DNA from 3 places in the Halomonas sp. hl-4 genome. Region 2 is predicted to be linked to each of the others. Evidence: riboswitches for the same ligand, from Rfam matches in the RefSeq annotation. Region 2 holds a riboswitch; each other region holds the start of a gene.

Evidence for each region. Region 2 has a riboswitch for thiamine pyrophosphate ahead of CPH17_RS07325 (sodium:solute symporter family transporter). Riboswitches for the same ligand answer to the same signal wherever they lie in the genome.
Region 1: it holds a riboswitch for thiamine pyrophosphate, as region 2 does, so the genes downstream of both, tenA (thiaminase II) here and CPH17_RS07325 (sodium:solute symporter family transporter) in region 2, are expected to answer to the same signal.
Region 3: it holds a riboswitch for thiamine pyrophosphate, as region 2 does, so the genes downstream of both, thiM (hydroxyethylthiazole kinase) here and CPH17_RS07325 (sodium:solute symporter family transporter) in region 2, are expected to answer to the same signal.

What each region holds. Positions count from the first base shown of each region.
Region 1 is NZ_LT907845.1:3,931,816-3,941,889, forward strand. Features, by position in the region: gene CPH17_RS18370 (NAD(P)-dependent alcohol dehydrogenase) at 1-856, shown strand, start outside; gene CPH17_RS18375 (hypothetical protein) at 964-2,643, opposite strand; gene thiC (phosphomethylpyrimidine synthase ThiC) at 2,813-4,717, opposite strand; gene tenA (thiaminase II) at 4,749-5,432, opposite strand; TPP riboswitch at 5,521-5,677, opposite strand; gene CPH17_RS18390 (hypothetical protein) at 5,931-6,572, shown strand; gene CPH17_RS18400 (hypothetical protein) at 7,369-8,319, shown strand; gene CPH17_RS18405 (SDR family NAD(P)-dependent oxidoreductase) at 8,461-9,282, opposite strand; partial or broken gene CPH17_RS20320 (transposase) at 9,354-9,503, shown strand; gene CPH17_RS18410 (IS3 family transposase) at 9,470-10,074, shown strand, end outside.
Region 2 is NZ_LT907845.1:1,510,660-1,520,733, reverse strand. Features, by position in the region: gene CPH17_RS07340 (TRAP transporter large permease) at 1-324, shown strand, start outside; gene CPH17_RS07335 (CoA-acylating methylmalonate-semialdehyde dehydrogenase) at 506-2,005, shown strand; gene CPH17_RS07330 (hypothetical protein) at 2,080-2,772, opposite strand; TPP riboswitch at 2,986-3,088, shown strand; gene CPH17_RS07325 (sodium:solute symporter family transporter) at 3,078-4,472, shown strand; gene CPH17_RS07320 (diguanylate cyclase domain-containing protein) at 4,520-5,935, shown strand; gene CPH17_RS07315 (magnesium transporter CorA family protein) at 5,961-6,929, shown strand; gene CPH17_RS07310 (MFS transporter) at 6,903-8,090, opposite strand; gene CPH17_RS07305 (zinc-binding dehydrogenase) at 8,211-9,380, shown strand; gene CPH17_RS07300 (proline racemase family protein) at 9,399-10,074, shown strand, end outside.
Region 3 is NZ_LT907845.1:2,877,655-2,887,728, reverse strand. Features, by position in the region: gene CPH17_RS20050 (hypothetical protein) at 1-111, shown strand, start outside; gene CPH17_RS13740 (metal ABC transporter ATP-binding protein) at 108-842, shown strand; gene CPH17_RS13735 (metal ABC transporter permease) at 826-1,716, shown strand; gene CPH17_RS13730 (metal ABC transporter solute-binding protein, Zn/Mn family) at 1,758-2,843, shown strand; gene CPH17_RS13725 (LysR family transcriptional regulator) at 2,868-3,743, opposite strand; gene ampC (class C beta-lactamase) at 3,888-5,060, shown strand; gene CPH17_RS13715 (cupin domain-containing protein) at 5,161-5,841, shown strand; gene CPH17_RS13710 (DUF6164 family protein) at 5,833-6,195, opposite strand; gene gloA (lactoylglutathione lyase) at 6,197-6,730, opposite strand; gene CPH17_RS13700 (hypothetical protein) at 7,060-7,404, shown strand; TPP riboswitch at 7,451-7,547, shown strand; gene thiM (hydroxyethylthiazole kinase) at 7,571-8,380, shown strand; gene thiE (thiamine phosphate synthase) at 8,370-8,984, shown strand; gene CPH17_RS13685 (LysR family transcriptional regulator) at 8,981-9,901, shown strand; gene CPH17_RS13680 (DoxX family protein) at 9,995-10,074, shown strand, end outside.

The sequences.
Region 1 (10,074 bases), 1.8 Mb from region 2:
TCAGGGCTACCAGGAAGGCCAGCGGGTGATCGCCGGGGCGATCTGCCCGAGCTTTACCTCCTATGGCTGCCAGAACGGTTGCGCCTCGCAGGATGGCGGCCACCATAGCCACGGCTACAAGCCGATGGGCGGCTGGCGCTTTGGCAATACCATCGACGGCGCACAGGCAGAATACCTGTTGGTGCCCGATGCCCAGGCCAATCTCTCGCCGGTGCCGGATGGCCTGACCGACGAACAAGTGCTGATGTGCCCAGATATTATGTCGACCGGCTTTGCCGGTGCCGAAGCCGGGGGTATCAAAATCGGTGACACGGTAGTGGTCTTCGCCCAAGGCCCGATTGGCCTTTGCGCTACGGCGGGGGCGAGGCTGCGAGGCGCGGGGATGATCATTGCGGTAGACGGCGTGGATGAACGCTTGGCTATCGCCAAGCAGATGGGCGCCGACGTAACGCTGGATTTCCGTAAGGTCGACGTAGTGGATGAAATCCTCAAGCTCACTGGTGGGCGCGGTGTCGACGTTGCCATCGAAGCCCTCGGCCTGCAGCAGACCTTCGAGTCTGCCCTGCGCGTACTAAAACCCGGCGGAACGCTATCCAGCCTCGGCGTTTACTCTGAAGACCTGACGATTCCGCTGGGTGCCTTCTGCGCGGGCCTTGGTGACCACAAGATCATTACCTCGCTGTGCCCCGGTGGCAAAGAGCGCATGCGACGGCTGATGAGCATCATCGCCGCTGGTCGGTTGGATCTTGGCCCCATGGTCACCCACCGCTACGCGCTGGAGAACATCGTCGATGCCTACGACCTGTTCTCTCATCAGCGCGACGGCGTCTTGAAAGTAGCGCTCGAGGTTTCCTGAGTGTCAGGCACCGCATAAAACAACGAGGCTAACAACGAAAAACCCGCTAACGGTCCTCTGTATAACCGTCAGCGGGTTTTATTGCTGGCGGCAATGGCCGCTAGGTCTTATTCCAATTCCGCCGAAAAACTCATTTCGACGCCTGCATCATCGACTCGGAGCCAGTACTCCATATTCTTGTAGATGTCAGCATACTGCCTGACGACGTCAATATCAGATGCTGATACCTCGTCGGAAGAAACCTGCTCCATGACATCGGCCAGCGAATGATAAAACTCACTAGTCAGGTGACCATGAAGCAGTAGGTCTTGCTCTGAAGCAGGGGCTTCCAGCGCTTCCTGCAGTGAGGCCGGATCGCTGATATCAGCGCCCAAGGCAATGGCATTGTTAGACATAGCAGCATGCAGTGCCGGTGTTTCTGGCGGCAGCATCATGCTTTCGATTTGCTTGGCGTCTCCGCCTGGTTCAAGTTCCAGAGCCCCTAGTTCAGGCACGAAGGCGCTTGCGGTAGTCACCAGCCCCATAGGGTTCGGGGAGGCAAGGGTCAGGATACCGCTGCCGCTGGGTTCGCCATTGGTCATTGTCAGACTGTCGATGCGAGCCCTCAAACCTGATAGCGCTGAACCGATCATCATGGTGGCCGGGTTGTTCATCGCCGTGTTGATTTCGCTCCAGGCGCTGTTCAGGTCCTGCAGCTCATCACAGCTGAAGGGGTTCTGACGCACTTGCTGAGCATATTGCTGAACCGTCTGAAGCAGTAACGGTAAATTCAGGCCCATCCCGATGCTGGCGATACCTTCAGTGCTACCGAGACCTGGAACCTGAGTCGTTAGGGCGCGCAGGTCGCTGACAATCTCTTCATCGGTTTCCAGAATGACATTCATCTCCATGCGGTCCTGGTTGTACTCACGCATGCCCATAACGAGGCCGGGGAAGCGGCTGGTGATGCGGTCAATATCGGCCTGGCAGGCAGACAGATCCAATTGCTCTGCCTCAACGGCGTCCATCAATGCCTGAGTACCTGCATGGGAAGGAGAGCTGAGCTCATTAAGCAGGCGTGAAAAGTCGACTTCCCCGGCGCCGTAAGGGGTAAAGTCGTGGCGCTGCTCAAGCTCTGCCAGTGCACCAGAATCTTCGAGGTTGCTGTCAGGCAAGTCGTTACCCAGAACCTGCGCTAGCAGCTCGTCGCTGGCATCCTGCGGCACGACAGATATCAGTAACTGCTGATCAATAATGGCCAGGATCGCCTTGACTGGTGCCTCGGGTGTCAGTACCCAGTAGTCTGTGCCGTTGGTGGTGGCCGTGGTGGGATGGATCTCTGCCTTGGTCAGGATACGCTGAAGCGTTTCGCGAAACGCTTCTTCATCTTGCAGTTGCATGCGCAACACAGGCAGGATGCCCAGCCCATAGAAGGCGACCTGGGGGCTCATCTTCAGGCCCAGGGCATGCACATCCTCCAGTGATTCTACACCTACCAGTTCTTCACCCATGGCGATTAACAGCGCCCCCAACGCATGCTGCACTTTATCGTCTTCTAGCTCGGGCAGTGTGTCGCGCAGTTCATCCAGATCAGACTCAAGGCTCGCCATAGGCTGCATGCGCTGAAAGAGATCAAAGGCCTCCTGTTCAGGCATTGTGTCACTTGAGGCCATGAAGTAGGGAGAATCGGCCGGGATATAACTCAGTGTCGATGCCTCCCCGGCTGACTCTTTATCATCGCTGCAGCCGCTGAGCAGGCCTGCGCTGACCAGGGCCAGGGTAACCGCCAGGGAAAGTTTGGTTTTCATCGTGTACTCATTCCTTGAATAGTTTTGGTTTTAGATGGTTTATTGATCTAATTAATCAGCAAATGATAATAATACACTAAGTTTTCTTTACTATCTTCTCCTTAAGTAAAAAGTGACTCTCGAGATTTGTTAAAACTCAAGAGTCACATTCCATCGGTAGGCCGCTTCGTTACACCTCCTGATAAAGCTCGCTGCCTTTGTTGCGGAACTTTTCAGCCTGTTCTTCCATGCCTTTCATGATGGCTTCCTGATCGCCGTCTAGGCCGTGTTCGGCAGCGTACTCGCGTACTTCGTGGCTGATCTTCATGGAGCAGAACTTCGGCCCGCACATGGAGCAGAAGTGGGCTACCTTGGCGGAGTCCTTGGGTAGGGTTTCGTCGTGGTATTCCCGGGCGGTGTCCGGGTCTAGACCCAGATTGAACTGGTCTTCCCAGCGGAACTCGAACCGCGCCTTGGAAAGCGCATTATCCCGCCGCTGTGCCGCCGGGTGGCCCTTGGCCAAGTCCGCTGCGTGGGCAGCAATCTTGTAGGTGATAATACCGGTTTTAACGTCGTCTTTATTGGGCAGGCCCAGGTGCTCTTTAGGCGTGACGTAGCAGAGCATCGCGCAGCCAAACCAGCCGATCATCGCCGCCCCAATGCCCGAGGTGATGTGGTCGTAGCCGGGGGCGATATCGGTGACTAGCGGGCCGAGAGTATAGAAGGGCGCTTCATCGCAGTACTCCAGCTGCTTGTCCATGTTCTCTTTAACAAGATGCATGGGCACATGGCCGGGGCCTTCGATCATCACCTGCACATCGTGCTTCCAGGCAATGTGGGTCAGCTCGCCAAGGGTTTTAAGCTCCGCCATTTGCGCTTCGTCGTTAGCATCCGCCACCGAGCCGGGGCGCAGGCCATCGCCGAGGGAGAACGCCACGTCGTACTGCTTGCAGATCTCGCAGATCTCCTCGAAGTGGGTATACAGGAAGCTCTCCTGGTGATGGTACAAACACCACTTGGCCATGATCGAGCCGCCGCGGCTGACAATGCCGGTGACCCGCTTGGCGGTGAGTGGCACATAGCGCAGCAGCACGCCCGCGTGAATGGTGAAGTAGTCCACGCCCTGTTCGGCCTGCTCGATCAGGGTATCCCGGAACACTTCCCAGGTGAGGTCTTCGGCCACGCCTTTGACCTTTTCCAGCGCCTGATAGATGGGCACCGTGCCAATCGGCACTGGCGAGTTACGTAGAATCCACTCGCGGGTTTCGTGGATATTTTGCCCCGTGGAGAGATCCATGATGGTGTCTGCGCCCCAACGGATACCCCAGGTCATCTTGTCAACCTCTTCTTCAATGGAAGACGTCACCGCGGAGTTGCCCAGGTTGCCGTTGATCTTGACCAGGAAGTTGCGGCCAATAATCATCGGCTCGCTTTCCGGGTGGTTGATGTTATTGGGAATAATCGCCCGGCCACGAGCCACTTCATCGCGCACAAACTCGGGTGTGATCTCTTCTGGTAGGCTGGCGCCAAAGCTCTGACCTTTATGCTGGTGGCCCAGAATGCGCTCCACTTCTTCAGACCCTAACGCCTGGCGGCGCTGGTTTTCGCGAATGGCAATAAACTCCATTTCTGGGGTGATAATGCCCTGTCGCGCGTAATAAAGCTGAGTGACGTTTTTACCCGGCTTGGCCCGCCGTGGAGTGCGGGTTAAATCAAAGCGCAGCTGGGCAAGGGTGGGGTCGTTGGCGCGGCGGTTACCGTACTCGGAGGTGGGGCCGGTGAGAAACTCGGTGTCATCGCGTTCTTCAATCCAGGCCCGGCGTAGGGCGGGTAAGCCTTTGCGTAAATCGTTGTTAGCCTCTGGGTCGGTGTAGGGGCCGGAGGTGTCGTACACCAGCAGCGGCGGGTTCTCTTCATCAATGCCGGTGGTTTTGGTGGGCGACAGTGAAATTTCCCGGAACGGCACGCGAATATCGGGCCGCGAGCCTTCCACGTAAACCTTGCGCGAGCCGGGCAGCGGCGCAATGGCGGCGGCATCGACCTGGGCGGTTTCGGCTAAAAAGTGACTGGTTCTATTGTTGACGGACTTAGTCATTACGGTCTCCATAGGTTGTTGTGGTGCTGCATTAAGCTGTCAGGTCTTGGTCTATTAGCGCTAAACCCATCTGCCAGAAGTCGATTTCCAGGCGGGTGGCATCGCGGAAAATTTTGCTGAGTTCAGCAAAACGGGCGGGGGTGACATCGGCAAGGCGGGCGTTGAGCCATTCAAGCTCTGCGTGCATGGCGGCCTGAAACTCGTCGCCTTCGTACATGGCAATCCAGGCGTCATAGGGATTTTGCGCGCCGCGCAGCGTAGAAGGCTGGGCGTTTAGCCAGTTGGCGATTTCGCCGTAGCCCACCAGGCAGGGGGCCAGTGCCACGTGCAAATCCAGCAGGTCGCCACGGTTGCCGGTATCTAACACATAACGGGTATAGGCCAGCGTCGCCCTGGCTTCGGGAAGCTCAGCCAGTTCCTGCTCGGAAATGCCCCATTCCTGGCAAAAGCCCACATGCAGGCCCAACTCCACATCCACAATGGCTTTCAAGCCTTCATGGGCCTGTCGAAGATCGGCAAGGGTAGGGCTTTTATAGGCGGCCAGCGCGTAGGCACGGGCGAAGTGGATTAAAAACAGGTAATCCTGCTTTAAGTAGTGGCGAAACGACGCCTCAGGCAGCGTCGCCGTGCCCAACTGACACACAAAATCGTGCTCAATATAGGCGCGCCAATCGTCTTGGCAGGCGGTGGTGAGATCAGTAAAGCGGTAGCCCATGATGCCTCCGGTGATAATGATCCGGAAGGCAGGCGGGAGAGATCGAGGAAATGGCCCTAAAGGTGGCGTGCGATCGTGAGAGAGCTAGCCATGGCCATCGCTTGATCCCTACGCCGGTACCCGCGCCGCTCGCTATATGAGCAACGCATTAGCCGGATCAGGTTCAGCGGGACCAGCGCTTGGCAGCAAAAATGCTCGCCCTGCGCCATCTCAGCCGGATATCACCGGCACCCCGTCAAGCTGTTCGTTGGTGGAGTGTAGGAGGCGGGTGGGGGAGATGCAAGGGGGGCTGATTGGAGATGGATAATCGCACAAGCACGCGAATTTTAAATCTGCTTCAAAATTCACTTTGCCACCAGCAGAATCAATGGGGTAGAGTCAATTGGTGGCTGTAAAACCTCAATCAATGCGCCGTCGCGTTCATTGAGGTTTTGCAGCGGGGTGTAGATTTATTGTTAGGCTTAAAAAAACCGAACCATAGTTAAATTGGGGGCAGGTGTGAATAAGAAGATTACGGGACGTGGCGAGGGAGTTGTTAATGTACTTAAATCCGATTCAGTAGAAAAGTTAGGTGAAGATTATTTAGAATTTGGTATAGATACAGCTCTTGAATCGGGAGTGCTAAAAGACATACCTTTTGTTAGTTCAGTGGTGGGGCTGTTTAATGTTACCGGAACCATAAGAGATCAGATGCTAGCGACCAAAATAATAAAGTTTTTAAGCGAGATTTCGGAAATTTCGATTGACGAAAGAACGGAAATGATTGACAAGCTTAATGAGAATGATAAGTTTGCTGGTAAGCTGGGTGCAACTTTAATTGAAATCCTTGACAGAATGGAAAGTGAAGTAAAGCCTGAGCTTTCCGCTAGGTGTTTCGTTGCTTACGCAAAGGGCGAAATTTCCTTCACTGAGCTTCGTCATATGTTACATGCACTCGAGAGAGTTCCGACTTTTGAATTAGCAGCATTAGAAGAGTTCTCCAAAGCAGATATAAATGAGTCTTTAAAAATGGAAGAGCCTACATTGTTAGCTTTTGTAAATGCGGGCATAGGGCAAAATAATGGCGGTTTAGATGGAGGAGCTATTCTTCCCACTAAGCTTTGCAAACTATTTGTTAGCAGTGGTGCTGTTAAAGCCTAATATGTCTAACCGACAATGCCAGCCGAACAAACGCTTGCAGCCTGACGCCAAACAGTACGCGTTTTTTGCGTTACTCGCTGTGCTCAAACATTAACACAAAAACCGCTCCGTATTAGGCGCAGCTGAAGCGGGCGTCAGTACTTTGGGTCGAGTCTCTTGAGAAATGACGTGAATATGATTAGGGATGGATATTTTCTGTTCGATTCTGACCCAGAGGAGACTACGCTTGAGGTCGCCAAAAGAATTGGGCGCCCGATCAAAACCCCTGCTATGCCTTTGATTCAAACGCTGACACCACGAATCAAAGAAAATGAATACCCTAATACATACAGCGGTAATTTTGGTCTGAATGAGTTTCCGTTACATACGGACCTGGCGCATTGGTACATTCCCCCGAGGTATTTTCTTCTTCGGTGCGTGAAACCAACAAGTGAAGTGGTTACAAAGATCCTTGATCATCAGCAATTGTTGCAAGGGGAGTCTGAGGAAGCGTTAAGCCGGTCCCACTTTATGCCGAGGAAAAGATTAGATAGATCGGCCAACGTCCTAAAAATTGTCAACGGAGAGTTGTTTAGATGGGATTCAGTTTTTTTGAAGCCGGTCAATAGATCGGCTGAGGCATTAAAACAGCGAATTGAAGAACGGATAATTTCTAGGGCTCCTGAGTCAATTTGCCTTGATAAGCATGGAAAATGTTTACTTATTGATAATTGGAGAGTGCTTCATGGTAGGAGCGCTGTCGGAAGAAATTCGATGAACCGAATAGTTGAGCGAGTTTATTTAGAGGAGTTGAAACTTGACAGTACAAAGAACGGCCCATGAATGGTCCAAGGACGCGCTGTACTCGAAGGCGCAGCGTTACGCAGATATCATGTTAGATAAAAATCATTCTGATTGGGAGTTTGGGTTTTGGTCAGCGCTTACGCTTGAAATGCTGGTTCGAGCATCTATTGCGAATATTTCTCCAGCTTTGTTAGCTGATGGAAAAGATTGGAATAATGTCTTATATGCGGTAGGAGTCGACCCCAACCAACAAAAGTTCAATCCGAAATCTTCCGACATTTCAGACTTGCTTAAGCGTGCGGAGGGACTTTTCTCAAGTTTTACTAGAGAAATGCTTAATTTTAGTGTTGCACACATAAATAAGAGGAACAGCGAATTACACTCTGGCGCGCTTCCATTTGATGGTGTTGGGTCTTCATCATGGTTGCCTATGTTCTATTCTGTTTGCAAAGTGTTGGTTGAAGAAATTGGCGAGTCACTGGAGACTCTCGTTGGCGAAGATATCGCAGAAGAAGCAGAGCAACATATCCAGGCACTTGAGGACGAAAGTGCAAAATCCGTAAAAGGTACCATAAATGCCCACAAAACGATCTGGGAAGAAAAGCCAGAAGAAGAACGAGAAAAGCTATCTAAACAGGCGGAGCTGCTGTCAACTCGACATCTTGGGCATAGAGTAGCCTGTCCGGCATGTGGAAGTACCGCGCTCGTTCAAGGTAGGTCTACTGGCGCCCCTAAAACCACCGTTGATGAGGATGGGATCATTGAGAAACAAACAATGCTTCCCTCATCTTTCGAGTGTGTTGCCTGTGGCTTAAAAATAGCAGGCTACTCAAAGTTAGTTGCATGCGGACTTGGAAATACCTATGTGTCCACGAGCCATTATGATGCGGTTGAATACTTCGATATAGATATAGAATCCGAAGTGGAAAGCATGATGTGGGAAGATAACAATGAACCTTTTTGAGGTGCTAACAAAATGCTGTTGTCGGACACACCTTCGCTGCGCTGCGTTGTGCCGCAAAGGTGGGTAACGCTTGCTGGCCAGCTGCTCATTGCCTTACTAAGTGGAGATGGCCACAAAATCAATGACTCCGGTTCCATTGATTTAATTTCCGTTCGCGATATTAACCGACTGTTCGACCTCCATTTTGAGACGATTTACCTTATCGGTGGCCCACTCCTGTGCATCGTCACCAAAGACGAAACGGGCGGGTGGCTTGTTCGACATGCCGAGGGAGACGATTCGTTCTGCGAGAACGGCCGGGTCACCAGGCTGGTTATGATTGGCGGCCGCGATAAACGAGCGGAACTGCCGGGTCGCTTCTGCATAATCGGCAACGTCGATATCACCGTGCTCGGCTGATTTGTCGTCAAGGAAATCCGTATGCAGCATTCCCGGCTCAACCACCATTGATTTGATATTGAGGGGAGCCAGTTCCTGTGCGAATCCCTCGATCCAGCCCTCAACTGCAAATTTTGACGATGCGTAGATGGAGCCTCCCGGGTTGGCGAGCAGGCCGTTAACAGAGGAGATGGTAACAATGAGGCCTGACTGGCGTGCACGCATGTGTGGCACCACAGCACGGGTAACGTTCATCGTGCCGAAGACATTCACCTCGAACTGGCGCCGCACTTGTGCGCTACTGATCGTCTCGAACCAGCCGAGCTGTGCTTGGCCAGCGTTGTTGACCAACACGTCGATCGTGCCAACCAGTTCCACTGCCTCCTGTGCCACGGCGACAGCCGCATCTTCGTCCGTAATATCGAGTGCCAGCGCGTGTAGTCTGCTGTTTGATCCAAGTGCTTCCGTAACGTCGTTGGCAGACCGAGCCGTAGCGGTGACCGTTTCACCAGCAGCAAGCGCCGCACGGGCGATCTCCCTACCTAATCCACGGCTTGCGCCGGTGACGAGCCAGTTTCTAGCCATGAGGCGACGTCACCCCCTGATTGAGTAGCGCTACACTTTAGAGTCCGATCCTATGGGTAAGGAGATTGGACATGAAGAAGCGTTTCAGCGAAGAACAGATCATTGGCTTCTTGGCCGAAGCCGAAGCGGGACTGCCCATCAAAGAGCTATGCCGTCGGCACGGTTTCTCAGAAGCCAGTTACTATCTATGGCGGAGCAAGTTTGGCGGCATGAGCGTCCCCGATGCCAAGCGACTCAAAGAACTCGAAGCCGAAAATGGACGCTTGAAAAAGCTGCTCGCAGAGTCGCTACTGGAAATGGAGGTCACTCGCGAGGCGCTGAGAAAAAAGTGGTGAGCGCCCCGGCACGCCGAGACGTGGTGCGCTTTATGGTGTCACGTGGCCTGAGTGAGCGCAGAGCGCTCCGTGTCATTCGTATGAGTGCCAGTGCATTGCGCTACCAGCCGGCCCCTGACCGCAATGAGACATTGCGTGAACGCATTGTTGCCTTGGCACACCGGCATCGCCGCTATGGCGCTGGCATGATCTACCTGAAGCTGCGTCAGGCCGGAGAACCGGTCAATCACAAGCGTGTTGAGCGTCTGTATGCGGAAGCTCGCTTGCAGGTGAAGCGTCGCAAGCGCAAGAAGGTTCCCATGTCTGAGCGAAAGCCACTTGGTCGCCCTGGGGCTGCCAATCAGGTCTGGTCAATGGATTTTGTGTTTGACCGGACGGCAGACGGACGAGTGATAAAGAGCCTCACGGTTGTCGATGACGCCACCCATGAAGCCGTGGCGATCGTGCCTGAACGTGC
Region 2 (10,074 bases):
TTAGTTATCGGTGCACTGCTGTTGGTGGGAATGGTGATTGACGGTATCGCCGCGTTGATTCTAGTGGTGCCCATTCTAATGCCCATTGCAGAAAACCAGTTCGCTATCAGCCCTTATCAATTTGGCGTTGTGGTCTGCTTAACGCTGGTGATGGGGCTGTTAACCCCGCCCGTTGGGGCGGGGCTGTTTATTGCCTCTTCGATGACTGGCGCGCCGCCACTAAAAATCTTCCGCGCACTGCTGCCGTTTTTGCTGGCGACATTAGTAACGCTGGTGCTGTTGGCGTGGCTGCCGTGGCTAACCAACGGGTTAATTAACCGTTAATCTTCGGCAATGAAAGGTGTGGTCACACGCTATTACGCAGGTGGATGTCCGCGCAGTATGGCCATTGGCATGGCAAGGTGGAAAGGCTAATTGACGCCGCGCGATAGTTTCTGTTTACTCAAGGCATGTGAAATTGACGTTTACGTTAACTTGCCAACGCAATGACAACAGGAGCTATGCTATGTCCGTTCGCGAAATCCCCATGTATATCGATGGTCAGCCGGTCACCTCTCAAAGCCAGGAGTGGCGCGATGTGGTGAATCCGGCCACCCAGGAAGTTGTGGCCCGTGTGCCTTTCTGCACTGCCGAGGAAGTCGAGCGTGCCGTCGCCAGCGCCAAAACGGCGTTCAAAGAGTGGCGTAAAGTGCCACTGGGCAAACGCATGCGCATCATGCTCAAGCTGCAGGCGCTGATTCGCGAGCACACGCCCGAACTGGCGGCGCTGATTACCGAGGAGCACGGCAAAACCCTGCCGGACGCCGAAGGCGAGGTTGGGCGCGGGCTAGAGGTGGTTGAACACGCCTGCTCAATCACGTCGCTACAGCTTGGTGAGTTGGCTGAAAACGCTGCTAACGAAGTCGATGTGTATACCATGCACCAGCCACTGGGCGTCGGGGCGGGCATTACTGCGTTTAACTTCCCGATTATGCTGCCCTGCTTTATGTTCCCGCTGGCGATTGCTACCGGCAATACCTTTGTACTGAAGCCCTCTGAGCAGGACCCAAGCTCGACCATGCGCCTGGTTGAGCTTGCTCATGAAGCGGGTATTCCAGCAGGCGTATTAAACGTGGTCCATGGTGGCCCTGAGGTGGCCAATCAGATTGCCGATCACCAGGATATCAAGGCGTTGTCGTTCATCGGTTCGACCCATGTAGGCTCGCTGCTTTACAACCGCGCTGCCGCGGCGGGTAAACGCATGCAGGCGATGATGGGCGCTAAGAACCATTGCGTGGTGATGCCTGATGCCAACCGCAGCCAGGCGATTGATAGCCTGCTGGGCTCTGCTTTTGGTGCCGCCGGGCAGCGCTGTATGGCCAACTCAGTGGTGGTATTGGTGGGTGAAGCCCGCGAATGGCTGAATGACATTGTCGATGGTGCCCGCAGTATGAAAGTTGGCCCCGGTACCCAGCGCGATGCGGATTTGGGGCCGCTGGTATCTCCCCAAGCCAAAGAGCGGGTCGAGCGGTTAATTACCGCAGGAGAAAAAGAAGGCGCCAAGTTAATGGTCGACGGTCGAGGCTGTTCTGTGGACGGCTATCCGCAGGGTAATTTCGTAGGGCCGACACTGTTTGCCGACGTGACCGCAGAGATGACCGTCTACCGCGAGGAAATCTTTGGGCCAGTGCTCTGCGTGGTGAGCGTGGAAACCCTGGACGACGCCATCGCGTTCATCAACGCCAACCCCAACGGCAACGGTACCTCAATCTTTACCAACTCCGGCTGGGTCGCGCGGCGCTTTGAAACCGATATCGACGTAGGGCAAATTGGTATTAACGTGCCGATTCCCGTGCCGGTCGCCTATTTCAGCTTTACCGGCTCGCGTGGGTCGAAGTTGGGTGACCTGGGGCCGAACGGCAAGCAGGCGATTGCCTTCTGGACACAAACTAAAACCGTGACCGCACGCTGGTTCGAACCGGAGAATGTCTCCAGCGGTATTAACAGCACGATTTCACTTAGCTAACGTCACTTGCCTCCTTCCCCTCTGCTTTAGCTGAGGGGAAGGAGGCAGTGTGAGTCTTAAACCTCAGGCAACGGCTAAAAATCGTGAAACAACGGCAGGCTTTCTTCCAGCAGTTGCTCAATGGGATCAAGCTGACTTTCGTGCAGAACCAGTAATGACGGCTCTTCGATAAAGTGCTTGCCAGTCGGCACCAATAGCGCAAACTCTCCCTCTTCAAGATGAAACTCGTGAATCTCGCGCAGTCCATAAGGTGTGTAGCATTGCGCGCAGCGATACGCTTCGTCCTCGCCGTATACTAAACGGTGGTACATTTTAAACAGCGTATAGAGTGCTAAACCGCCTTCGAAGGCGGGCCAGCGCGCTGGAATCGTGCGCGTCTCTTCGTTTAATGTTTGGCCATCCGCCTCAGCATTGGCGATCGCATCGCTAAGCGGGGACGCCAGCAGGGCGTCGTTATCGGTGGGAAATGCAGCGTTAGTTTTGGAGGCTTGCTGAAAGTCGTTTACCACGCGTTTGAAGTCGGCGACGTTATGAATGGCATAGTCCACATGCTGTAAATCCTCCGGCTCGAAGCTGCCGTTTTCCCAGCCATGAATGACGCGTAGCGTCATCAAGCCGCGCGCCATGGGGCGTGCCAACAGCAAATACAGCATAATGTGAAGGTGTAGCTGTCGTTCGTCGGTATCGTTTTCAAACGCCTTGTAAGGGTCTGCAAACAGTTCGTGTAGCCTGCCCGGCGTATGTTCCTTGGCTTCTGTGTAGCGCATAAACGTTTCCCTTCTCTAGCGAACCGTTTCGCGATTGGCGCACGGTCTTTATCATGTTATTGGGTTACTTACTGAGTATGGCGAGCGGTTGTCAAGATTGAAAGACCTTGTGACGTGAAACGCCGTTTGCCTGCGCGTTATGGCATACTCATGGTGCTTTACGCTGACGCGTTTATCGTTGAGGATAGCGTCCGTTTAGATAATTCTTTCACTTATTGTCGCCAGGGGAGCCCCCAAGGGCTGAGAGTGCGCTTAGCGCTTACCCTGGAACCTGATCCGGATCATACCGGCGGAGGAAGTGCGACATGCCGTACCTAACATCAGCCGTGCTAGCCGCGGCACTCGGTGGTTTTATCCTGCTTGGTCTGCGCGCGCGCTGGGCCGATGGCACGGTCGATGACTATATCACGGCACGTAATTCACAGTCCGGGGCATCTCTTGGGCTGTCGTTTCTCGCGTCCGGCATGGGGGCGTGGATTCTGTTTGCGCCGCCGGAAATCGGTGCGTTTGTGGGGCCTGTGGCGCTGACCGGTTATGCCCTCGGTTCGGCGCTGCCGTTTATCGTATTAGGCCTTTATGGACCCGCTATTCGCCGGGCGTTGCCGGAAGGCAGAAGCATCGCTGAGTTCGCCCAGGCATGCTTTGGTACAAACGTGCGGCGCTGGGTTTCGCTGGTCTCAGTGGCCTATATGGCCTGCTTTTTAGCCGCAGAGCTGACGGCCATTGGCGCGATTACCGCTTTGCTTTCCGATGTGCCGCCCGCCCTGGTGGTACTTGGCGTTGCCTTGAGTACGCTTGCCTATACCGTGCTCGGAGGACTGCGGGCAAGCCTTGCCACCGATCGCTGGCAAGCTTGGCTGCTGGTCGCTTTGTTGCTTATCGTCAGCAGCGTGGCGTACACACACCTGCCCGATATGCCCACGATGTCGTCGATGCCGAAGGTGCCGTTAAGCGACGCGCTGAGCGTGGCGCTAACATTGGTGATCGCCGTCACCGCAGCCAATCTGTTTCACCAGGGTTACTGGCAGCGGGTATGGGCCGCGCAGGATTCACAAAGCCTTGGTCGTGGTGCGTGGTTGGGTGGCGGTATGACCATCGCCGTAGTGATGGTGATTGGCGGCTTGGGGATGCTTGCCGCGATCAGCGGGGTTGAGTTGGGTGATCCGCCGATGCCGTTTTTCGCTTTACTGGGTAACGCACCCTCTTGGCTTGCACTATTGGCTCTCGTGCTAGCGGTGACGCTGGTGGCATCGAGCGTGGATACTCTGCAAAATGCGATTGCCTCGTTGTTGGTGTCTCAGCATCAGCAGCAGGGCAGATCACTAACCACCGCCCGTTGGCTGACCGTTGCCTTGATGGTGCCGGTGGTTATCATCGCACTACAAGGGCTCTCGGTACTGCGGCTGTTTTTAGTCGCCGACCTACTGTGCGCCGCGATTGTCGTGCCGGTACTGCTGGGGCTATGGCAGCGTATGACAACTGCCGCCGCTATCGGCGGCGGCATCGCTGGATTATTAGGCGCCGTTTTACCCGGCTGGGTCACGACCAGTAGCTTGGAAGCAGGGCTGCTAGCTGCCACTTTCCCCAATGGCATTCCTACGCTTGGGCCTTTTTTGGGGGCGCTATTGGCTTCCTCATTGGTAAGCGTCAGTTGGGCAAAGTTGGCCGGTAACCGTGCGCCTTGGGCAAAGCATGGCTGATCACGTTATGATGGTAGGCTACCGTCTACCATCATGGGTGACAGTTAATGAACTTCCCTATTCTGCCCGATGAAGAGGCTCGTCTGGCAGCCCTTTACGAATTGGCGCTGCTGGATACGCCGGAAGAACCCGCGTTTGATCGGGTGACGCGGCTGGTTACCCAGTTACTGAATGTGCCTACCTCGACCGTCACGCTGATTGACGCGAAACGCCAATGGATTAAATCGCGGGTAGGAACAGAACTTAGTGAAACCTCCCGCGACGTGGCATTTTGCGCTTACACGATTGCGGAAACCGCACCGCTGGTGGTTGAAGATGCCCGTGAAGACCCGCGCTTTGCTGATAACCCGCTGGTGACGCAAGCCGATGGCGTACGTTTTTACGCGGGCATCCCGCTACGTACGTCAAAGGGGCTGGCACTAGGATCGCTGTGTGCCGTGGATACCCGGCCGCGACGACTTAGCGAAGCCCAGCTCGACGCCTTGAAAGACCTGGGGGCGATTGTTACCGACGAAATCCACCTGCGCGAACGGTTCTTATTTGAAAAGCACCGCCGGGAGGCGTCGCAGGCCTCGCTTGAAGCACTGCACCTTGATCTCGAAAACCAGATTGAACGACGCACTCGAGAGCTGAATCTGGTGATCGAGTCGGCCTATGATGCCTACGTCAGTATTGATGACAACGATATTGTTTTAGATTGGAATAGCGCCGCAGCGACGATGTTTGGTTGGTCGCGTAAAGAAGCGTTGGCGCGGCCTATTCAGCAGCTGGTCTTTCCTGACGGGGTGCCTGAAGGCGATCATAAAACGCCCGTTACCTATTACGCCGCCTGTCGTGACGGAAGCCCATTACCGGTAGAAATACGCATCAAGGCGCTCGATATTGATGGGAAAAGTCTTCGCAGCTTGTTTCTGCACGATGTCACCGAACGCCTTCAATTGGAGCGCTTGCGCGACCAGCAGGCTCGCGAAGATGTCTTAACCCTGCTGCCCAATCGGCGCGCGCTGGATGAGCGGTTGCCAGAGGCCATGGCGCGTACCCGACGCCAGCAAACCGCGCTTGCTGTGTTGTTTATGGATTTGGATGGTTTTAAAGCCGTTAATGACCTCCACGGCCATAGCGCTGGTGACGGGCTGCTACGTGAGGTTGCCAAGCGCCTCACCGAGGGTGTGCGTGAGACCGACTATGTGGCTCGCTGGGCAGGGGATGAATTTGTTGTATTGCTGGAAAGCGTCGCGTCCGAGGCGGCCGAACGGATTGCCCGGCAGCTCGTCGAAACAATAGAAAAGCCCATTCGACTGGCGGATGTCGAGGTGGACGTTAGCGCCAGTATTGGTGTCGCGCTCTACAAGCCCGGTGTAGATGAAACGGCCCAGGAACTGCTCAAGCGCGCTGATGTGGCGATGTATAACGCCAAGCATAATGGCAAAGCACAGGTCTGCATGGCCGACGCGCCCGCGTAACCCTATTCAAATGCCAAGGACGGACATGATTCGTACACTGTTAACCACTCCCGAGGGGGATATACACGAAGGTGGTGAACCGCTTATCGAGCTATGGCGGCAAACGCCGGGTAGCCATATTTGGGTGGACATGCAAGGTGAAAGTCAAGCCAGTGAGCGGCGCCTTTTAGAAGGCTTCGAATGCCATCCAATGGCCATCCAAGATGCTCACAAAGAGCGCCATCCACCGAAAATCGAAGAATTCGAGCACCACACGCTGATCATTTATCGCGGCATCTCGTCGTTTGATGCCCAGTTGAACTTCGTCCCCCAGCAAGTGTGTTTTTTTATCGGTGAACGCTTCCTGTTGACCCTGCATCCAGGGGAGGCATTAAGCATTGAGCGCTTGTTTAACGAACAAGGGCGCGCACTGCTGGCGCATTCGCCCGAGCATGTGGCGCTCAGGGTGATGTACTTGTCGGCCGGGTTTTATATCGACAGCCTGCTGGAATTTGAAGTTGAACTCAGCGACCTGGAAGATGAGTTGCTGGAAAACGGTAACGATGTGCTGATGCGTAAAATCATCGCCTACCGGTCGCGGTTGGTAAAAATGCGCCGAATCTTCAGCTATCACAAAGGCATCACCCAAGAGCTAACCGCCTACGACTACGCTCATCTACCCCGCGAAGAGAGCGAAACCCGACACGCGATTACTGATGTAGAAGAACGCTTTGAGCGGCTTTATACCCTAACGCAAATGTACTATGACATTTGCGGCGACTTGGTGAATGGCTACATTTCAATTTCATCACACCAGCTCAATATCACCATGCGGGTGCTCACGGTGATTACCGCCATCTTTGTGCCGCTCACGTTTATTGTCGGCGTCTACGGCATGAATTTCGAATATATTCCGGAGCTTGGCTATCGCTACGGCTATTTCTTTGTTTGGGGCGTAATGCTGGGTATCGGCGGCATGCTGATCTGGCTATTCAAGCGCAAGCACTGGTTTTGAGGCTAACCAGCGCAAGCGCAGGGCCAACGCCAACAGGCCAATACTCAGTAGTAAAAGAAGCCCGCCTAGTAGCGGTGGAAAGGCCTGTGCGCCAAATCGATCCAATAGCGGGCCCGTGATTGAGGGGATAATCAGTGCGCCGAGGCTGGCTGCCATGAAAATGGCCCCCGTAGTGCGCCCGCGTATTTCCATTACATGGTTGCTCAGCGTAAATAAGGTGGGGAAAAACGCTGAAGCGGCTAGGCCGAACAATAGCGCGCCGACACCCAGTGGTAGCCATAGCGCATGCAAAGCGCCGGCGGTCGCCATACCTAACACTAAACCGCCGACCAGAAACGTCCAGGGGGAAGACCAGCGCAATAGGGGAATGGCCAGAAGTCGGCCCGCCGAGAGGGCAAGCCAGAATAGCGTAGCCAGCAAGGCGGCCTGCGCAGACGGTGACCCCGATAGTATGCCGTAGGCGGTAATCCATCCCGCAAAGGTGATTTCGAGACCCACATACAGCGCAAACAGCAGCATGAGTAGTCCCAGCAACAGCGGGTCACGGTGTTTGATGACGCGCGATGTACCGGGTTCATGATGAGCGTGTGGTTTCACAGGACTCGCGTATCGAGTAATAGGGACAATCACCATCAATAAACAGCTCGCGACGACCCAAAACGCCCACTGAAACTGTCCCGTTATCGCTAGTGCGATCATGATGACCAACGGGGTAAGCATATTGCCCACCCCAAAGCAGAAATGCAGTGCGCTAACGTTTGGCCCCGACGATTCTTTATGTAGCCACAACAGCAGCGTATTGCCCCCCGCGTTGAGCGACACCTCAGCAAAACCCAGCACCCCCAACATGGCGGTCAACAGCGCAAGCGATGGGCTAAAAGGTGTCAGTAACAGCCCTAGTACACCGACTAACGCCATACCGAATAGCACACGATGGCCGCTAACGTGGTCGATGAGTACACCGGTGATCAAGGCTCCGGCCATGTTTCCCAGGGCGCGAGCGGTAAACAGCACGGCAATCTGGCTCATGCTGGACTCGGTCATGGCGGCGAAATGAGGTAACGCAGGGCCAAGCAAGCCACCCATTAAGCCAATCGCCACAAAAAGTGCAAAGTAGCGCCAAGTGAGGTGGCGATGGTAGGGCGATGAAAAACGCAGCATGCACCATCCTTGGACGTCTTTTATTTATACTCAGCGTAGCCTGCTTGAGACGGCGCGAAAGTTTGATATGGTCGTAGTATGTTCATCATGCCTTTCTTTCATTACTAAAGGAGTCCGCAAATGGCTGACTCAGTTGCTAGCGTAACGCCGCCGACCATGGCGGCCATGCTGTTAACCGGGCACGGTGGTGTCGAGAAGCTTGAGTACCGCCAGGACGTGGCGACCCCTAAACCCCAGGCGGGCCAGGTGTTGGTGCAGGTTACCGCGACGGCAAAAAACAATACCGATCGCAAAGCCCGTGAAGGGTTGTACCCCACCAAAGATAAAGGCGATGTGACCTCATTTGCGATGGGCGGCGAGCCGACGCTGACGTTCCCGCGTATTCAAGGAGCCGATGTGGCTGGCCACATCGTGGCGGTAGGCGAGGGGGTTGACGCCTCGCGGATTGGTGAGCGGGGGCTTTTGGATTTTAATCTGTATGCCGATGATCGCCGCGATATCAACCTGACACCCGATTACTACGGCCATGGGGCAGATGGCGGCTATGCCGAGTACATCGCCGTGCCCTCGGATCAGTTTCATCACGTACCCAACACGGATCTACACGATGCTGAGCTTGCCGCCATGGGGATGTGCTCTTACCAAACGGCTTACCACATGATGACGTCCGCTAGCATAGCAGCTGGTGAGCGCGTGCTAGTCAGCGGTGCCAGCGGCGGTGTTGGCACCGCGCTGATTCAGCTGTGCCGCGTTGTGGGGGCGATTCCCTATGCCGTCAGCCAGCCCGATAAAGCCGATGCGCTACTCGCTTTGGGTGCCGAGGCGGTGATTGACCGGGGTGATCTGCCGACCTTTGTAGATCGCGTACTGGCGACAACGAATGGCCAGCCCATCGATGCAGTGATGGACCTGGTCGGCGGCGACATGACTAATTTGTTTATCGACACCATGATTGTCGATATGCAGCACCGTAAAAGCTATCCGCGACTCTCCATTGCTGGCGCCAGCGGCGGCAATCTCAGCGAAATGATGTGGACGCGCATTTACCTTTATCAGGTGCAGATCTTTGGCGTGTCCCACGGCACACGGGAAGAGGCCGAGCAACTGATCGCCTGGATTCGCAACGGCGATTTGAAGCCTGTTTTACACGCTGCGTTCAAGCTATCCGAATTACATGACGCCGAACGCTATTTTGTTAATCGCGATAGCAACTACCTAGGTAAAATTGTCATTGTTCCGGACAGCCAGTGGCAAACCCACGGTGTGCCGTTTGCCCTTAACGCACCTTAATCGCAAAGAGACCGGTGAATGAATACTCAGCACACCATTCAATTAATGGATACCCACGCGGGCGGCGATGTTAGCCGCATTGTGACCGGAGGCATTGACCACCTCCCCGGTGATAGCGTCCGCGAGCAAATGGAATACCTGCGCGACGATGCCGATGGCCTGCGTCGGCTCTTGCTCGAAGAGCCGTACGGCATTCCCGAAATGTCGGTGGATTTACTGGTGCCGCCCTGCGATCCGGAAGCGGCCGCTGGCTACATCATTATGGAGGTCATGGGGTACCCGATTTACTCTGGCTCCAACACCTTGTGTACCGCCACGGCCGTATTGGAAAGCGGTATTGTGCCCAAGCAGGAGGGCATTCAGCGCTTCAAACTCGAAGCGCCCGCCGGCCTGGTGCAGGTTGAGGCCAGGGTGCATAACGGCGTGGTGGAATCGGTGACTTGCGGCGGGCTGCCCAGTTACATCGACACCTACCGCGAGCAGATCCAGGTGCCGGGTATTGGCCCCGTGACCTATTCGGTCGCTTACAGCGGTGGCTTTTATGCGCTGGTGGATGCCGCTGAATTAGGCTTTAAGCTGACGCTGGAAGAGGAGACAGCACTAGCGCTTTGCGCGCATAAAATCGTTGAAGCGATTAAAGCGGAGCGCGGTTTTTCCCACTACACTCTGGGCGATGTCGGGCCGTTACCGTTTT
Region 3 (10,074 bases), 1.4 Mb from region 2:
TGTCATTTTTCGCTGATGTCGCTGTCGGCGTTGCGGCGGCTGCTGTCGGTCTCGGTGCCGTTACTGGTGCTTTGGTTGATGGTGCTATGGGCTAACGGGTGGGCGTTATGAGTGAGCGTTCACTGTCACGCCTGCAACTGCACGACCTGCATTTGGCCCAAGGACACCGCACGGTGCTTGAGCATGTGGAAGGCGACTTTCAACCAGGCGCGATCACCGCGCTGATTGGCGCCAATGGCGCGGGGAAAAGCACACTTATTCAGGCCATCATGGGCGAGTTACGCCCGATCAGCGGCAAGGTGGTGTGCACCGTGCCCAAAGAGCGCCGCGCCTGGCTGCCCCAGCAGTTGGCGTTGGATTTGACCTTCCCAATGAGCGTGGAAGAACTGGTCATGACCGGCAGTTGGCCAAGCCATGGGGCGATGAAGGGTTACTGTGCCGCGCACTACCGTAAGGGCCGCGAGATCATGGCGCGGCTGGGTATTTCGCACCTGGCCCACCGTCCGCTGGGCGAGCTTTCCGGCGGCCAGCGCCAGCGCGCACTGATCGGTCGTACGCTAATGCAGGAGGCCGAGCTGCTACTGCTCGACGAGCCGTTTGCCAACGTGGATGGCGAGACGGTGGATATTTTGATCCGCATTTTGCGCCAGATGGCCGACGACGGGGCAACGCTTATTTTGGTGCTCCACGATATGGACCATCTGCGTCGACTGGCCGATGAAGTGCTGATGCTTAACGGCGGGCATGGCCGCTGGGTCTCGCCTGGCGCGCTTAGCCACCAACACGCACCGGCGGAAGTGGTGCCGTTTACGCTAGGAGGCCGTCATGCTGGCACTGCTTGATACCTGGTTTATCGCGCCTTTCGATTACGGCTTTATGCGTCGCGCGGTGGTAGGCGGCCTGGCGCTTTCGCTGGCGGCGCCCACGCTTGGGGTGTTTTTGGTGCTGCGCGGCATGAGCCTGATTGGCGACGCCATGGCCCATGCGATTCTGCCTGGGGTGGCGCTTGGCTTCCTGCTGGCCGGGTTTTCACTGCCGATTATGAGTATCGGCGGGGTGCTATTCGGGGTGATGGTGGCATTGCTTGCCGGGGCGGTGTCCAAAATGGGCGGCCAACGCGAAGATGCCGCCATGGCCAGCTTTTTTATTATTTCGTTGGCCGCAGGCGTGATGCTGATTTCGCTTGGCGGCAGCAGCGTGGATCTGACCCACGTGCTGTTTGGCTCCATTTTGGCGATCAACTCCACCGCGCTGCTGCTTATCGCCGGGATCAGCACGCTGATCGTGCTAACCCTGGCGGTGATTTTCCGTGCAATGGTAGTGGAGTGCCTGGACCCGCTGTTTTTGCGCGGCCAGAGCCGCCGCAGCGGCTGGGTACACAGCGTGTTTTTGGGCCTGCTGGTGCTCAATCTCACCGCCGGGTTTCAAACCCTGGGCACGTTGATGGCGGTGGGTTTGATGATGCTGCCCGCTACATCGGCGCGTTTCTGGAGCAAGCGGCTGGAAGGCCTGATCGGTATTGCCGTGGCGCTTGCGATGATTGCCAGCACCGGGGGATTACTGCTGTCGTTCCACCTCGATATTCCCTCAGGCCCCAGCATTATTCTATTGGCCGGTAGTGGCTATCTGCTCTCTGCCTTATTCGGCCGTTATCACAGTTTGGCAGCCAGATGGCGCCGTAAAACCGCACCGCTGTCTGCAGAGCCGAGCCATTAATCCTCGGGCATGGCCCGATTGACCCTTTTAGGAGCGCTTAAATGAGATTGCACCCCTCTCGCTGGCTGGTTGGCGTATCAGCCCTGCTGGCGTTACCCGCCGCCATGGCATCCGAACGCGTACAGGTGGTCACCAGTTTTTCGATTCTGGCCGATATGGTCGAACAGGTGGGCGGTGAGCACGTCGAGGTGAGCTCGCTGGTCGGCCCTGACGGCGATGCCCACGTCTATACCCCAAGCCCTGGCGACGCGCGGGCGCTGGCCGATGCGGACCTGGTGGTGTTCAACGGGCTGCTGTTTGAAGGCTGGATGGAGCGCCTGATCGACTCCAGCGATTACGCCGGCGCGCTGGTCACCGCGACCCAGGGCATCGAGCCGCTGGCCCGGGCTGGCCAGGATGATCACGACGGGCACGGGCACGGGCACGATGACCATGGCCACGACGAACACGCTCATGACGATCATGATCACGACGAGCATGGCCACAATGGAGACGACGAAGAGGCCGACCACGCCCACGGCGATGACGACCCCCACGCCTGGCAAGATCTGGCCCGCGCTGAAACCTATGTCGAGAACATCCGCGATGGATTGATTGAAGCCGATGGCGACAATCGCGAGACCTATGAGGAAAACGCCGAGCGCTATCTGGCCGAGATAGAGAAAGCCGACGACGAGATCCGTGCGCTGATTGAAGAGATTCCGGCGTCTACCAGTGTGATCACCGGCCACGACTCGTTTGGTTATTTTGCCGATGCCTACGGCGTGCGTTTTCTCTCTCCGGTAGGGCTCTCGACCGAAGCCGATCCAAGCGGTGCCAGCATGGCTGAGTTGATCGACGTCATTGAAGAAGAAAACGTCGAAGCCCTGTTCCATGAAAACATGACCAATCAGTCGGTGTTGGATCAACTGGCGGAAGAAACCGGACTTAGCGTAGCAGGCACGCTGTATGCCGATGCACTAAGCAGCGAAGGCGAAGCAAGTACTTACTTAGGCATGATGCGCCACAATGCCGAAACGCTTCACGATGCGCTGGCTGAGCCGGGTCATGACGATCACGAGCATGACGATGACGACCACGACCACGACCACGACCACGACCACGACCACAGCGAGCATAGCCACTAGCCGGGCCGGGGCAATCAACGCGGCTCAAGCATTGCTCGCCTTTAGCAGCCACGCTCGGAAAGACGCCATTGCGCGGGTTTCCGGGCGTGTTTGCAAGCGCGTCAGCCAATAGCCTCCCAGGCTGACAGTGGCGTCGAAAGGCTGGACCAGGGCGCCACTGCTTAGTTGACGGGTAAACATCGATGTTGGCGCCAGCGCCACTCCTGCCCCTTGTAACGCTGCTTCCACCATGGCGATGGAAGAGTCAAACACAATACTCTTGGTCATCGGATAGCTGTTTGGCAACCCTGCGGCCGCTAACCACTCTGCCCACTCGTCGGCGCGATAGGAACGCAACCACGTCTCGCCCAATAGATCGACAGGCGTTTCGAGGCGGGTAGCAATAGTAGGGATACACATGACCGATAGCGATACCGGCATCAGGGGCTGCGCTGCAATGCCGTGCCAGGCACCTGCCCCATAACGGATTGCGAAGTCGAGCCCTTCGGCTGCAATATCTGCCCGGTTATTGTGGGTAGAAAGGCGAAAGTCGACAAACGGATACTGTTGCTGAAAATCATCCAGCCTGGGTAGCAGCCAGCCAACCGCAAAGGTTCCCACCACGCCAACGTTTAATACGTCCCGATAACTGCTCTCACCCACCCGGTCTAGCGTGTGGGTAATCTGGTCGAACGAACTCTTGAGCACCGGCAAAAGTCGCTCGCCCTCTTGGGTGAGCATTAAGCCTCGGGGCAACCGTTTGAACAGTGGCACCTTCAGTTGGGCTTCGAGCAGCTTAACCTGATGGCTAACCGCGGCCTGGGTCACGCACAGCTCGTCTGCTGCGCGCGTAAAACTCAGATGCCTCGCCGACGCCTCAAAGGCGCGTAAAGCCTTCAGCGGCAAGTAAGAACGCGCCACGCTGCCCCCAATTTTTCTAATGGCTCGTACAAAATATAACTGTTTGTTAGCTCACCCCGCAGGTCGTAAATTAACGCTTTGCCACGCCTTCGCGGGGCGAGCGACAGCGCATTCCTCACTTCACTCACGGAACAAGGCTTCAGCATGGGTAAGATATTAGCAGCAAAAACGCGGGTTATCATGACAGGATCGCTCCTTTTAAGCTGCCCAGGGTGGGCATTAGCCGCGCCCCATAGCGAAGACGTGGAGGCGCTAGTCAACAGTACTATCGAATCCCTGATGGCTGAACATGATATCCCAGGGATGACCGTTGCGCTTAGCATTGATGGCCAACAGCATTATTTTAATTATGGTGTCGCCGACCTGGAAGCACAGACACCGGTGACCGAAGAGACGCTGTTCGAGCTTGGCTCCGTCAGCAAGATATTCACCGCGACGCTGGCGGCCCACGCGCAGTCCAGCGACGCCCTTTCGCTTTCTGACCCAGCCAGCCGCCACCTGCCCGCCCTTGAAGGCAGCGCCTTTGATGATATTACGCTGCTGGAACTGGGTACTTACACGGCGGGCGAACTCCCCCTGCAATTTCCGGAAGAGGTACAAAGTGAAGAGTCGATGGTCGACTACTATCGCCAATGGCAGCCGAAATCTGCACCTGGCAGCCACCGGCTCTATTCCAACCCGAGCATAGGGCTTTTCGGTTATCTCGCCGCGCAAAGCCTGGGCAAGCCATTTAATACGCTGATGGAAGAGCGGATATTGACTCCGCTGGGCCTTGATCATAGCTATTACCAGGTTCCTGACGATCAGATGGCGAGCTATGCCTACGGTTACTCGAAAGAAGATGAACCGATCAGGGTGAATCCTGGCGTACTGGATGCCCAAGCCTACGGGTTGAAATCAACAGCGGCAGACGTACTGACGTTTGTGGAAGCCAATATGGATAGCGCTGAGCTTGATGAATCACTGAGCCAAGCCATGGAAACCACGCGAACCGGTTACCTTGAGGTCGGTGATATGACTCAAGGGTTGGGCTGGGAAAGCTACGCCTATCCGGTCGCACTTGATGCGCTTGAACAAGGCAATTCGCTTGAGATGATACTCGAAGCCAACCCAGTCAACCGCCTAAGCCCACCGCTGCCCCCCAGGCAGCAGGCGCTCTACAACAAGACCGGATCGACCAATGGCTTTGGCGGCTATGTGGCCTTTGTGCCCAGCGAGCAGATCGGTATTGTGATGCTGGCAAACCGCAACTACCCCAATCAGGCGCGCATCGAGGCAGCGCACCATATCTTTACCGCGCTGACCGACAAGCCCTGAGCAATGGCGCTGAGCACAGGAACGGAATCAGCGAAAGTTGCATTTTTGCGCAGCGATAAGGAGACTAGCACCACTTCCTTTGCCTGCAAGAGTCAGCCCCATGCGTTTAAACGCCGACTTTACCCGCTTTGCCTGTGTGACACCGGAAGATTACCGCTGGGTGGCCTCGCCCAGCGCTGGCGTCGAACGGATGATGCTTGACCGTATTGGCAATGAAGTGGCGCGCGCCACAAGCCTTGTTCGCTACGCCCCCAACAGCCAGTTTGACCGCCATATCCACGGTGGTGGTGAAGAGATTTTAGTGCTGGAGGGCGTCTTTGCCGACGAGCATGGCCGTTACGCCGCCGGTAGCTATCTGCGCAACCCTATCGGTACAGGCCATACGCCGCAGATTGGCGATGAAGGCGCGCTGATTCTGGTCAAGCTCCATCAGTTTGACCCCAACGATGAGTTACAACTGGCGGTGCCCGCCCATCGCTTGCCCTGGCAGCCAGACCGCCGACCGGGCATCGCCTATAAAATGTTGCACACGTTTAAACAAGAGCGCGTCAGCCTGGAGCACTGGGAGGCAGGGCAAGCCATCAGCTATCCGGTGCTAACCGGTGGGTTGGAGTTTTTCGTTCTGGAAGGTACGTTGAGCGACGGCGACAGTGAATACACAGCGGGTAGCTGGTGTCGTTATCCCAGCGGCATGGCACTGACACTCACCGCCGGAACCGACGGGGTGCAGCTATATCTCAAACGCGGTCACTTGCCGCCCGCTCAGGCCGGATCAGCCTAAAGCGAGAAAGGGCAGGAGCGTTAACGCGATCAGCATGACGATGGCCACGCCCACCAGCGTGACTTGCACGGGGTGGGCGGTGAAGCGCTGCCATAGGGTTGGCGCATCGCCGCGCGCTAGCGCGTCATGATGTTCCTGCCTGGCGCGCGTCTGGCGCTCGGTTTGGTACTCGGCCAGCAGCGCCTGGGCATCCTCAAGCTGGCGTTTATCACGCAGCCAAATCGCATCGACACCCAGCCGAAAGAAGCCCGCCTGCGTCTCGTAGATATCCATGCCGTGGGCATCGAGTAACTGACGCACTTCCATGGCCTCTTCGTCGGTTACGTGGCGCAGGCGGAAAAGCAGATGTGCCATGCTATTCGCCCTTACCGGCCATCAGGTCCGCTTGGATCACTTCGATCCAGTAGCCATCCGGGTCTTTGACGAAAATTACATCCTTCATTTTGCCCTGATCGGCCCGTTTGACAAACGTCACGTCGTGCTCGTCGAACCATGCCTGTGCTGCGACTAAATCGGGTACGCTAAAGCAAATATGACCAAAGCCTTGCGGTTCGGCGTTGCCATCGTGGTAGGCAAAGTCGTCCTGGTTTTCTGTTCCCCAGTTGTGGGTCAGCTCTAGAAGACCCTTCTGGCTAAACGTCCAGGCGGTGCGCGCCTTTGTCTCTTCGGGTACGTCTTCGCCGCCTTCGAGGTTCGCAAGGAAGTAAAGCGAGAACTGCATTTCCTCGAAATCGAGCCGACGCATCACCTGCATGCCAAACACCCGGGAATAAAACGACAGCGCCTGCTTGGGGTCCTTGACCCGCAACATGGTGTGGTTCAGGCGGAAGCCTTGGGTCTGCTTAGGGGCAGGTTTCACTCCTGGATGCTGTTCACCTTGAAACGGCATGCGCTATCTCCTTTGACGTATCGGTTACTTTGTATAAGCCTTTAGAGACTCTGCACAATGTCTCTACTTACCCTTATGATTGCCCAATTTCGGTGTCTATCGCTTCATCATGAGGGCAATCTGACAAATTACCAACCCTGGACAAGAGGCCTTATGTCCCTCGAGCTCAATGTACTGAGTGCACCGCCCACCCCGTGCTACCACGCCCCAAAGCCGGCTTCTAACGCGTCTTGCTCTGGAATTCCTATGCAAACGTCCTACGCTTTAATTATGTCGTTATACAAGACGCTAGGTAATATCTAGCTGAGCGCGTCCATCAGGAGCCGGTAATGACCTCGATTGATATGACCCTTGGCGATCACATCACGTTGAAGCAGCTTTCCCAAGCGCTCCGCAACGGTTTTTCGCCAATTGTGGAAGTGGAATCCATGGACGGTATCTATAAAGTCCGTTTTCACCATGCCAACGGTGTCTCCGATTTATCCAATGCCGAAGGACACGTCAGCACTTTCCTGGGCACTGGCGAAATCCGCGATACGCTGGGTGAATTAGGCTTAACCCACGGCATCCTGACGTTTGCTGATCAATGCGGCGACGAAATGATTGGCGTTGAGGGAAAAGCCATGACACCTGATGAAATGCTCACCTACGGAACACGCATCTCGTTTCGCTAGATGCCGCTGCCAGGGCTTTACAGACCGGCTCAACACGAAGATAGTATCAACACGACAGGGGCGCTCGTGACAGAACGGGCTGAGACGCACCCTTATAACCTGAACCGGCTAATACCGGCGTAGGGAGTCGTGGCGCGCTTGCCACCTCCCCCGTCGGGAGGATGCTATGACGCTACCCCCACTTGGTGACTCCCTCGCAAAACTTCATGCTAGCACTCCGCTAGTCCATTGCATTACCAACTATGTGGCGATGAACAGCAGCGCCAATGTGTTGCTTGCCGCTGGCGCCTCCCCCGCCATGCTACATGCCCAAGAAGAGGTGGCAGAGTTTACCCAGCTAGCTGGTGCGCTCTCGATTAATATCGGAACCCTTTCAGCTCCTTGGGCCGATGCCATGCTTATCGCCGCAAAGACCGCGAATGCCTGTAGCGTTCCTTGGGTTCTAGACCCAGTGGCCGTTGGTGCCACCGGCTATCGCCAGACCGTCTGCACAGCACTATTGACCCACCAACCCAGCGTTATTCGCGCTAATGCCTCCGAAATACTTGCGCTCAATGGATTAAACCACCAGGGCCGCGGCGTCGATGCGACCGCCGCTACCGAGGATGCCCTGGCAGCCGCCATGGCTCTAGCCGAGCAGTATCGCTGTGTGGTCGCCATGACCGGGGAGCGGGACGTGATTACCGATGGCGACAAGTGCTACATCATCAACGGCGGCCACCCAATGATGCCCCGAGTTACAACGCTAGGCTGTGGGCTTAGCGCCTTGGTGGCGGCGTTTGTCGCAGCAACCCCCGACGCGCCGCTGGACGCCAGCAGTGCAGCAATGGCGTGCTTTGCCCTGGCCGGTCAACGCGCAGGGGCTATAACTAAGGGGCCGGGAAGTTTTTACGTTGCCTTCTTGGATGCACTGTACCAACTCACCCCGGACGAGCTCAGCCAGTTCGCCCAGCGGGAGGTGTCGCATGCTGCTTGATCTGTCGCTCTATTTGGTCACCGATGCAACGCTGTGTCAGCGCCATGGGCTTGAGAACACCGTCCGCGAAGCCGTCAGCGGCGGCGTTAGCATTGTACAACTACGCGACAAGCATGCCAGTGACGCCGACATGATCGACCAGGCACGGCGCTTGAAAGCCGTGCTGGCGGGTAGCGGGGTGCCACTGATTATTAATGACCGCCTCGAGGTGGCATTGGCAAGCCAGGCGGATGGACTGCACGTCGGGCAAAGCGATACGGCCGTGCACCAGGCACGCCTGGCAATGGGGCCGGAGGCCATACTGGGACTTTCGATCAACACAGTGGAGCAGCTTCAGGCAGTACCCACCGACCTGCTTGATTACGTGGGCATCGGGCCGGTGTTTGCCACGCCCAGCAAACAAGATCACGCCCAGCCGATTGGTTTTGGCGGGCTCGCCTCCCTGGTCAATGCCTGCCCGCTACCCAGTGTGGCCATCGGCGGGCTCAATGCCAGCCACTCAAGCGCCGTGCGGCGCGCCGGTGCCCATGGGCTGGCGGTCATATCGGCGATCTGCGGTCAGCCTGATCCACGCCAGGCGGCGCTGGCGTTTAGCGACCAATGAATCGCCTTGATGACATCACGGCTTTCGTCAAAGTCGCCGAGCTGGGTAGCTACACCCGCGCCGCTGAAGCGCTCGATCTCTCACGAACGCGGGTATCTCGACAGGTAATGGCACTGGAAGAAGCGCTGGGCGCCCGATTGATTCAGCGCACCACGCGGCGGCTGCATCTTACCGAGGCCGGCGAGCGTTACCTGGCCCGGGCGCAGGGTATCTTGCTTGCTCTGGAAGAAGCCGCCGCTGAAGTGAGCAGCGGCACCTGTACCGTCAGCGGGCGGCTGCGCATCAACGGCCCCATGAGTTTCGGCACACGCTACCTCGCACCACAGGTCGCCCGGTTCATGCAGGCGCACCCCGGCCTCGACATCCGCCTGGACCTGAACGATCGCCGGGTAGACCTGCTGGAAGAAGGCTACGATCTGGCCATCCGGATTGGCAGCCTGCCCGACTCCAGCCTGATTGCAAAGCGCCTTACCCGCTGTCAGCTGGTGTTTTGCGCCTCACCTGAGTACCTGGCGCAGCACGGCACGCCAGCGCGTATTGAAGACCTCTCGCAGCACCGCTGCCTGCGCTATCGCAGCGGCCAGAACAGCGGCCACTGGTACGTCGGCAAACAAACGCTGGCCGTCTCGGGGCCGCTTGAGAGCAACAACGGCGATATGCTGACCCAGGCCGCCGAGGCAGGCCTGGGAATTGCCCAGCAGCCTAGCTTTCTGCTGCCCGAGAGCATCGCCAGCGGGCGGTTGGTGCCCATTCTCTTGAAGGCGCCACCAACGCTGTTGGAGATTCACGCTCTGTATCCCGCCCGGCGCCACCTGCCCGCCAAGGTGGCGCGTTTCATTGATATACTCGCGGACGCCTGGGGCGACCCGCCGTCGTGGGAAACGGAAATGGGATTGTCGCCTGTTGCGCAACAGTGAAGTGCTTGGCCAAGGGATTATCGAGCTCCCGCGCGGTCGTATAGTGGTGCCATCGCATCCCGCGTGATGCCTACTACCACGAGAGAGACCGCCATGACCCCTTCGTCTTCCCTACCCCGTCACACCACTGCCCTGCTGCGCATCAGCCTGGGCGTGATGGCCCTGGCCCACGG